Regions from separate parts of the Psychrobacillus syltrankelensis genome, predicted to be linked through region 3. Evidence: riboswitches for the same ligand, from Rfam matches in the RefSeq annotation. Region 3 holds a riboswitch; each other region holds the start of a gene.
The links. Region 3 has a riboswitch for S-adenosylmethionine ahead of ACTSKG_RS09815 (methionine biosynthesis PLP-dependent protein). Riboswitches for the same ligand answer to the same signal wherever they lie in the genome.
Positions count from the first base shown of each region.

Region 1: it holds a riboswitch for S-adenosylmethionine, as region 3 does, so the genes downstream of both, ACTSKG_RS19015 (methionine ABC transporter ATP-binding protein) here and ACTSKG_RS09815 (methionine biosynthesis PLP-dependent protein) in region 3, are expected to answer to the same signal.
Region 2: it holds a riboswitch for S-adenosylmethionine, as region 3 does, so the genes downstream of both, metA (homoserine O-acetyltransferase MetA) here and ACTSKG_RS09815 (methionine biosynthesis PLP-dependent protein) in region 3, are expected to answer to the same signal.

Region 1 is NZ_CM144227.1:3,856,073-3,859,329, reverse strand. Features, by position in the region: gene ACTSKG_RS19025 (MetQ/NlpA family ABC transporter substrate-binding protein) at 1-67, opposite strand, end outside; gene ACTSKG_RS19020 (methionine ABC transporter permease) at 130-798, opposite strand; gene ACTSKG_RS19015 (methionine ABC transporter ATP-binding protein) at 791-1,816, opposite strand; SAM riboswitch class I at 1,915-2,019, opposite strand; gene ACTSKG_RS19010 (thioredoxin family protein) at 2,066-2,377, opposite strand; gene ACTSKG_RS19005 (toprim domain-containing protein) at 2,388-2,732, opposite strand.
Region 2 is NZ_CM144227.1:786,492-789,748, forward strand. Features, by position in the region: gene metA (homoserine O-acetyltransferase MetA) at 252-1,160, opposite strand; SAM riboswitch class I at 1,245-1,356, opposite strand; gene abc-f (ribosomal protection-like ABC-F family protein) at 1,490-3,257, opposite strand, start outside.
Region 3 is NZ_CM144227.1:2,036,077-2,039,333, reverse strand. Features, by position in the region: gene metC (cystathionine beta-lyase) at 1-218, opposite strand, end outside; gene ACTSKG_RS09815 (methionine biosynthesis PLP-dependent protein) at 218-1,336, opposite strand; SAM riboswitch class I at 1,455-1,560, opposite strand; gene ACTSKG_RS09810 (hypothetical protein) at 1,808-2,005, opposite strand; gene ACTSKG_RS09805 (TIGR00266 family protein) at 2,294-3,091, opposite strand.

The sequences.
Region 1 (3,257 bases), 1.8 Mb from region 3:
TAGCACCGCAAGCAGCTAAAGCTAATAAACTTACTGCTAATAATGCTACTACTAATAATTTCTTCATTACATTTCTCTCCTTTTTATTTGTTTAATAAATATATGATCGAGTAAACTCGTAAACACCAATTATCTTTTATCGATTTTAGTTGTAATTACATCACCAATCCATTGAATTATAAATACCACAATCAAGATAAGAATGGTTGCAACTAGCGTTACATCCCCTCTATTACGTTGAAAACCGTCTAGGAATGCAAGAGTACCAAGCCCGCCAGCACCAATAATACCTGCCATCGCTGTATATCCAACTAGCGATATACAGGTAACAGTAATACCAGAAACTAATGACGGTAACGATTCAGGCAATAAAACTTTCCATATAATAGTAGAAGTTTTGGCTCCCATCGATTTAGCTGCTTCCAAAACACCTTTATCAATCTCCCGAAGTCCAATTAGTACCATTCGTGCATAAAACGGTGCTGCTCCAATTACAAGTGCTGGAAACGCAGCATTCGGGCCACGTATAGTACCTACAAGAAATTTCGTTAATGGAATCAATAAAATAATTAAAATAATAAATGGAATAGACCGAAAGATATTTACAAATGCTCCTGTAAGCCAGTTAGCAAATTTATTGGCCCACGCTTGATGTGGACTAGTTAAAAATAATAGAAGTCCGAGTGCTAAGCCAATGACAAATGTTAATAAAGTTGATATTGCTGTCATATAAAGTGTTTCTAGTGCAGCATCCCACATTTTAGGCCAATCAACATTTGGAAAAAGCGTATTAATCATTGTTGATCACCTCTGTATTAACTTTTTGCTCGTGTATGAATCGAATTCCTTCATCGATTGCTCGAGCGTCTCCGTCTAATTGAAGGATTAGTGTTCCATAAGCCCCGCTTTTAGTATGCGATATATTTCCTTGCACTATATTTACTTCTAGATCAAATTGCTTGATTAATCTGGAGAGAATTGGTTGTTCTGTTTGATCTCCAACAAAAACAAGTTTTATCAACTTCCCATTTGGATATAGCTCTCCCAAGTTTTGTATCGTCTGTTTCGCTTGGTTCGTTTCGGAGACCTGTGAAACAAATCGCTTTGTGATGGCTTGCTGTGGATTTTGGAAAACTTCTAATACATCTCCCTCTTCTACCACAAGACCATTTTCCATAACTGCTACTCGGTTACAGATTTTTTGAATGACTTGCATCTCATGGGTAATTAATACGATGGTTAACCCCAATTTTTCATTAATACTTACTAATAAATCTAAAATGGAATCAGTTGTTTCAGGATCAAGTGCAGATGTCGCTTCGTCGCAAAGCAAAACTTCTGGGCGGTTTGCTAATGCTCTTGCAATCCCAACCCGTTGCTTCTGACCACCTGATAATTGGGATGGATAATAATCTCCTCTTCCATCCAAGCCAACAAGTTCTATCAGTTCCTTCACTCGAGCAGATCGTTGTTCTTTAGGTACACCTGCTATTTCAAGTGGAAAAGCAATATTTTCTGCAACTGTTCTTGACCATAAAAGATTAAAATGTTGGAAGATCATGCTAACTTTTTGTCTTATTTGACGCAGCTTAACTTCATTTATGGAAGTAATTTCTTTATTGTTTACGATTATTTGTCCGGAAGTAGGCTTTTCTAATCCATTCAATAATCGGATCATTGTACTTTTACCAGCACCACTGTACCCAATTATCCCAAATATTTCACCTTTTTTTATGTCAAGATTTACATCATCCACGGCGACAATTGTACCTTGTTTCGTACTAAACTTTTTCGAAACATTTTTCAAACTAATCATGCAAATCCTCCTATCTTTCTATTCTTAAAAAATAAAAACCCCTTCTGCAAAAGAGCAGAAGGGGTGTACGTTATCATTCAAAATAACAGTCATCCATTCTCTCATTTCCCAAAGCAATTGCTTTGCGTGACTTGGCACCATTTCATTTTCATGACGGTTGCCGGGCTTCATAGGGCACTTCCCTCCACCTCTCTTAATAAGAGCGACACTATTTAATTGTTGTTAGTAAATCGAATTTTATCACGACATTTAGTTATCGTCAACACTTTTTATTATTTCAAATAAATAAGGTACAGACTGAAATGCGTATACTTTTTTTAGGAGTTTACCATTTTTAGCAATTAACAAACAAGGAACACTTTCAATTTCGTATTCCATTGCAAGATCTCCTAAATAATTAATATTCGCTTGTCCAATTGAGTAGTGCACCAATTCTTCTATTACGAGCATCATCTTAGAAGCTACTTGGCAAGTGCCACACATTGGCGTGTATAAATATAATAGAGAAAGGTCAGAAGCATTTTTAGCCTTCTCCCATTCTTCTCGCGACCATTCATTCACATTCATCATCCTATAGTAAAAATTCTTTTTTCACTTTAATATTAGCACGATGTAATATAGAAGCCAAAACTTTGAGTGGAGTTTTTTCTACTTCACCATTCATCGGACTAATAAATAAATGAATTGCTTCTGGATATTCTTTCCTCACTACAGAGCGAATTTGTTCACCTGATTTATCCGCATCAAGAAAAGCATAGATAGGTACGTCTTCAAAAGGACTTAACAGTTCTTCTAATTTCACATTAGAAATAGTACCATTTGTACAAATGATTTCAACGTCTTCCGCAAGAATGGTTAAAAGTCTCAGTTTATCCGATCTTCCTTCAACAAGAATTACTTTTTCACTGAACTCCATTATCTCCACTCCTCATTCATCCTATCCATTAGTATACGAAAAATCCCCAGATTATATAGTCTGATTGCACCTACAAATTCCATCAGCACCTAAAAGACTGCTATAAGCACCATAAACATGGCTATCAGCGCATAACGCAAGTCTATCAGCACCTACAAATTCCATCAGCACCTAAAACTCTGCTATAAGCACCTTAACCTTGGTTATCAGTGCATAACGCAAGTCTATCAGCACCTACAAATTCCATCAGCACCTAAAACACTGCTATAAGCACCTTAACCTTGCCTATCAGCGCATAACGCAAGTCTATCAGCACCTACAAATTCCGTCAGCACCTAAAACGCTGCTATAAGCACCTTAACCTTGGCTATCAGCGCATAACGCAAGTCTATCAGCACCTACAAATTCCATCAGCACCTAAAACACTGCTATAAGCACCTTATTCATAGTTATCAGCACATAACGCAAGTCTATCAGCACCTACAAATTCCATCAGCACCTAAAGCACTGCTATAAGCACCTTAA
Region 2 (3,257 bases), 1.2 Mb from region 3:
TCTTTAAGCCATTCAATTGGCTAAAAGACAACTTTTCTATCACTTCCTATGAATGATATATCTCGTTTAATATTGTATTTCCTACTAATAAAAAGTTCATCCTTCTTATATCAAATGGCAGATCGAGACCAATTTGTACTTAAGCGAGACTAAAGTAAATGAAATCGTAACCAATTCTGATAAATTCGAGACTAAATCAAAAATCTGCCTATAATTAGGGGGTAAACATCCTCGGACAGCCCCCCTCAATATTATTCCCACTCAAACGGTGTTTCTTGGTAGACATAATAATTCAACCAATTTGAAAATAATAAATGCGTATGAGAACGCCAAGAATTTATCGGTTGTTTCGTTGGATCATCGTCTGGAAAGTAATTTTTAGGTACATCGATTTCAAGTCCTTTATTCACATCACGATTATATTCATCTGCAAGTGTATCTGCATCGTACTCTAAATGTCCCGTGATCATAATATGTTTTTTATCTTCAGATATAACAAGGAAAACTCCTGCATCGTCCGAATTTGCAAGAAGTATTAATCTCGAATCGTTTTGAATTTCTTCAAAAGATACTGCAGTATAACGGGAGTGTGGAGCATTAAACTCATCATTAAATCCTCGAACTAGATTGTTTGTTAGATCGGAAATTCGATGTGTATATACCCCTGAGCATTTTTGGGGCAAATCATATTTCCCAATACCATAATGATGATACAATGCAGCTTGAGCACCCCAACAAATATGTAAAACAGATGTCACGTTGGTTTTGGTCCAATCCATAATTTGAGTCATTTCTTCCCAATAGTCAACATCCTCGAAAGCTAAGTGTTCAATTGGGGCTCCTGTAATGATCATTCCGTCATATCGTCTGTGTTTTATTTGATTAAAAGTAGTGTAAAACGTATCTAAATGCGTTTTACTTACATTTTTTGATTCATGTGTTGCTGTGTTCAAGAACGTTACATTTACTTGAAGGGGTGTATTTCCTAAAAGTCTTAATAATTGTAATTCTGTTCTTTCTTTTTCAGGCATCAAATTTAAAATAATGATGTTCAAGGGGCGGATGTCCTGAGTGGAAGCGCGGTTCTCATCCATCACAAATATTTTTTCTTCCTTAAGCAATTCAGTAGCAGGTAATTTCTGTGGGATATTAATAGGCATCTATTTTGTCTCCTTTTCCATTTACAAAATAAAAAAACCTCTTTTCTAATGGATAAGAAAAGAGGGTTTCCTTCAAGCTCTTTGTTCTTATCTCTCAAGATCATTAACAATCTTGATGGAAGTAGCACCTTTCTGACAAAGTCAGAGGTTGCTGAAGCGTCATAGGGCCATATCCCTCAACTTCTCTTAATAAGAGTATATTATTTTTATTACTAAAATATAAATTTCATAGTATCACTTTCAGAACATTTAAGCAATAAAGATTAAACAATGACACAAAAATTATTTCGGTAATTAGTTTTCAGTTACTAATCTCAAACTTGAAATTATTAAGACTCAAGCCATTGTTCTATTAACTCTTCTAATTCTTTTTCTTTTACATCTCTGATCGAAAGAAGGTTTTCATATTTTGACCAGTCTTGTTCCTTTTCAATTTGCTTCTTTAACAACAGAACTTCCTCTTCTAAATTCCTAATTACTTCTTCAATCTGTCGAATATTTAGAGGCTTTACTTCGATAAGTTTAGTAAGCCCCTTCTTTTGTTCTATAACTGGGACACTCTGCTTTGACTGTTGCTCCTCCCATTTTACACGGGCCCATTGGTAAGGCCCTTCAAAAGTTGTAAGTTGACCTTGATCTAGCCAAGCAGTTCTTGGAAATAATTTATTTAAAAAGTATCGATCGTGAGAAACAGCTAAAATTGTTCCTTGAAAGTCATCTAATGCATCCTCTAAAACTTCTCTTGAATCTATATCCAGATGATTCGTTGGTTCATCCAACATTAATAAGTTGATATCTTGATGCATAAGCTGGGCGAGTCGCAGGCGCATTCTCTCCCCCCCACTTAAATCACCCACTCTTTTGAATACATCTGGTCCGTAAAACATAAATTTAGCAAGTATGTGACGAGCATCTCCTTCTAAAACATTAACTTCACTTCGAAATACATCAATTAGCTTTTCTTTTGGATTGTTTATTTCAAAGTGCTGAGACAGAAATCCAACTCGGACATTACTGCCTAGACGTACACTTCCTGTATCCACCGATAATTCTTGTAAAAGTGCTTTTAGTATCGTAGATTTCCCTGTACCATTACGTCCAACAATGGCAACACGCTCTTTCCAGTACACGTGTAAATTAGCATCTTGAAGAAGCACTTTTTCCCCATATTTTTTCGATACTTGCTCCATGATGATCACTTCTTTTCCACTTCTAGGAGCTGCCTCAAACGATAAGCTCATCTTTTTAGGGTCTATTAGTGGTTTTCTTACCTTTTCCATTCTTTCTAATGCACGTTCCATATTTCTCGCTTGTCTGTGAAGTCCAGCGTTTGGCGGCACTGCTTCATTAGCCCATATTTTTAATCGTTTAATTGCTTCTTTCATTTTCTTTATCTTTTTTTGTTGTTCTTCATATTGCTGAAACTCGCGCATTAATGCATCTTCTTTTTCGATAATAAAAGATGAATAATTTCCGTGATATAACTTTATTTCTCCATCCTCCAAATCAGCAACTTTAGTAACAACTTGATCTAGAAAGTATCGATCATGTGAAATAATAACTACTGTACCCGAATAGGAAACTAAATATTGTTCTAACCATTCAACTGCAAATAAATCTAAATGGTTCGTAGGCTCATCTAGTAACAATAAGTCTGGTTTCGTTAACAAAAGCTTACCAAGCATTATTTTTGTCTGTTCCCCACCACTTAATGTCGTAAATGATAGATGCACAAAAGAGGATAATTGCAAACCCTCTATTACTTTATTGATTTCCGAATCAATCGCATAGCCGTTACGATTAGTAAACTCCTCTTGAATTTCTCCGTATACTTGAAGTAATTTTTCTAACTCCTTAGGGTCCTCAGTGGATAGCTTTCCTTCAAGTTCTTTCATCTTAGATTGTAATTCTATTAGTTCCTTAAATGCAGAATTTAGTACATCGATGCCGGACACATTATTTGAAAATAATGGAATCTGAGCTAAATAACCAATTTTCGTTCCTTTTTTGAAGTGAATCTTGCCCTCATCTGGCATTTCTAAACCAGTTATTAACGTAAGTAGGGTTGTTTTACCACTACCATTACGTCCTACAATC
Region 3 (3,257 bases):
GTTCCGTCTTCAAGTTCTGCAATAGTTCGTTCTAAAGCATCTCTTGTTGGATTACCAGAACGGCTATAATCATATGGTCCAAATTCGTCAAAATTTCCTTGATGGAAAGTAGAAGATAAGTAAATAGGAACATTGACTGCACCAATTTTACTCGCTGACCAACCTCTCGTGGAAGCTGTTATTAAACTAGTCTCTAGCTGTTCGTTAGAATAGATCATTATTCACTCACATCACTTTCTAGTTCATTAAATACTTGTCTCAAGTCTGCAATTAAGTCCTCGACTTCTTCAACACCAACTGAGAAACGTAAAAGGCTATTATCTACACCACGGGCTATGCGCTCTTCTTCCGGTATATCTGCATGCGTTTGAGTAGAGGGATATGTAATGAAACTTTCCACTCCACCAAGACTTTCTGCGAAAACAATTAATTGGAGTTTTTCAAGGAAAGGCCCTACCCACTCGCTTTTTTGTAATCGAAATGAAAGCATACCGCCTTTTCCGGGATATAATACATTCTTTACTGCAGATTCGTTTTGCAAAAATTCTACTATCTTTTTCGCATTTATATCGTGCTGGTTCATTCGTAAATGAAGTGTCTTTAATCCTCTGATTAGTAGCCATGAATCGAATGGGGAAAGCACTGCGCCAGATGCATTATGATTTGCATATAATTTTTCACTTAATTCTGTCCCTTTTGCTATAACAAGACCAGCAAGCACGTCATTATGACCTCCAATATATTTGGTTCCACTATGAATGACGATATGTGCACCAAGCTCAATAGGGCGTTGAAAGTAAGGAGTTAAAAAAGTATTATCCACAATTAATAGTAATCGATGCTCTTTAGCTAATTCCGCATATTTCTGAATATCGATCTCCTGCATTAAAGGATTTGTCGGTGTTTCAATAAAGATTGCTTTTGTGTTCTTGGTAATAAGTGATTTTACTTCATCTACGGATGAAAATTTCGCATATGTAGTATGAATATTGTAAGAAACTGAGTACTGATTAAATAGTCGGTACGTTCCCCCGTAAAGGTCTTCTGGAGCAATCAATTCGTCACCAGATCGGAAAAGAGATAATACTAATTGAATTGCAGCCATACCAGAGCTACAGGCAAAACCTGCATCTCCACTTTCTAATTTAGCGATACCTTCTTCTAAAATAGCGCGGGTAGGATTTTTAGTACGAGTGTAATCATATCCTGTTGATTGGCCAATACCACCATGGATGTAAGCAGTTGACAAATAAATTGGCGGGTTAACGGCACCTGTTATCGAATCGCTGTGGTTTCCTAATTGAGCTAATTGGGTTTCTAAACTATTTTTTGACATACAGATTCATCCTCTTCTATTAAAATAATTACGCAAGCGTACAGGGACTGAAACTTCCCAAATAAAAAGAGGATTCTCTAATAAGAAGAGAATCCTCAAAAAAATACTGAAGTTAGTCTTCTTATCTTCAAGACGATGACCGTCTTTTGGAATTAGCACCACACCACTTTTGGCTGGTTGCTGAGACATCCTCGGGCCAATCCCTCCGTCTCTCTTGATAAGAAATAAAATATTAAATTTTCTAAATGTTAAATTTAAAATAGTTTATCACGGGATGGATAATAACACAAGGTGACAAATTAATAAGTATTTTTGTTCAAAGTATTAACTCATTCTGTGAGCAAAATAGAAAAGGACGGAAAGGGGATAAGTCAAGATAGATGGTTGTCCTTTGGTAAGGCTTGAAATATAAAAAAAGGCATGTGCGGTAAATGTCCCGAACATGCCGCGGATTTATTAGTCAACATTTAGCTAATGGAGCATCGGAAGGAAGAATGCAATTGCTCCAAGTACTATAGAAATCCAAGCAAGGAATTTTTGTGGGGAAGTTAAACCAACTAATCCTAAGACAACCGCACCAGCACCAAGTATCATAGGATAATAAAAGAACCCCACAATTGCTAATACAATTCCAATCCAACCAATCCACATACCTAAAGAAGCTTTCATTACTAACACCTCCTTTCCTATACTTAAGAACAATATTTTCATAGAAAAATGTTCTTCCACTAGTATATGAAGAGGAGGTCGATTCTTTATAAACAATTTGCGGAATAAAGTAGAATAAAAGAGTTTTTTACAGAAAACAAAAAAAATTAAGACCATGAACAGATTTGCTGAGTAATATATCTCAAGACTATCCAAGGCACTCCGGAAATGATTGAAAATAGGTTTTGTACTTAAAGGACGTTTGGGCTTTTCTTAAGAAGTAAATAAAAAGTGGCACTAAACAACTATTTATTTTCCTCCTAAAAGGTCAAATAATCCACCAGCGATACTTCCTTCATCCTTTGAGCCTCTACCTAGTGTTTGAGGAGCAGCTGCAAAAACACGGCTCGCTAAGCGGCTAAATGGTAACGATTGAATCCATACAGTACCTGGTCCACGAAGAGTAGCGAAAAACAAACCTTCTCCTCCAAAAAGAGCAGTTTTCACTCCTTTTACCATTTCGATATTGTAATTTACGTCAGAAGTCATCGCTACTAAACAACCAGTGTCTACCCTTAAAACTTCACCAGGCTGTAGTTCTTTTTTATGAATAGTTCCCCCCGCATGAATAAAAGCAAGACCGTCGCCTTCAAGTTTTTGCATGATAAATCCTTCTCCACCAAAAAAACCAGTACCTAACTTACGTTGAAATTCGATTCCAACAGAAACACCTTTTGCTGCAGCTAAAAAAGCTTCTTTTTGACAAATAACCTTACCGCGATATTCACTTAAATCTATAGGAATTATTTTTCCGGGATAAGGAGAGGCAAAATAAGCATGTTTTTTTCCATTACCGGCATTCGTAAATGTAGTCATAAATAAACTTTCGCCTGTTAACATACGTTTGCCTGCACCCATTAATTTTCCCATTAGTCCAGTATCAAATGAACTTGAGCCGTCACCAAAAATGGCTTCCATAGTAATGTCATCTTCCATCATCATTAAGCTACCTGCTTCAGCAACTACAGTTTCTCCTGGGTCTAATTCAATCTCTACAAACTGCATATCATCTCCATGTAATTTGAAATCAATTTCATGATTATTCATGTATATTTTCCTCCCTAATTAATATTTATTTAATAATACGAGAAAAGTAATAAAAAGTTTCAAATTGAAAATTCAAATTTTTCTATTTTTAAAAAGGGTTTTATTAAATAAATAGAGAATGTAGTTAAAAAGGAAGCATTTTCACCTATATAGAAAAGAGGTAGGG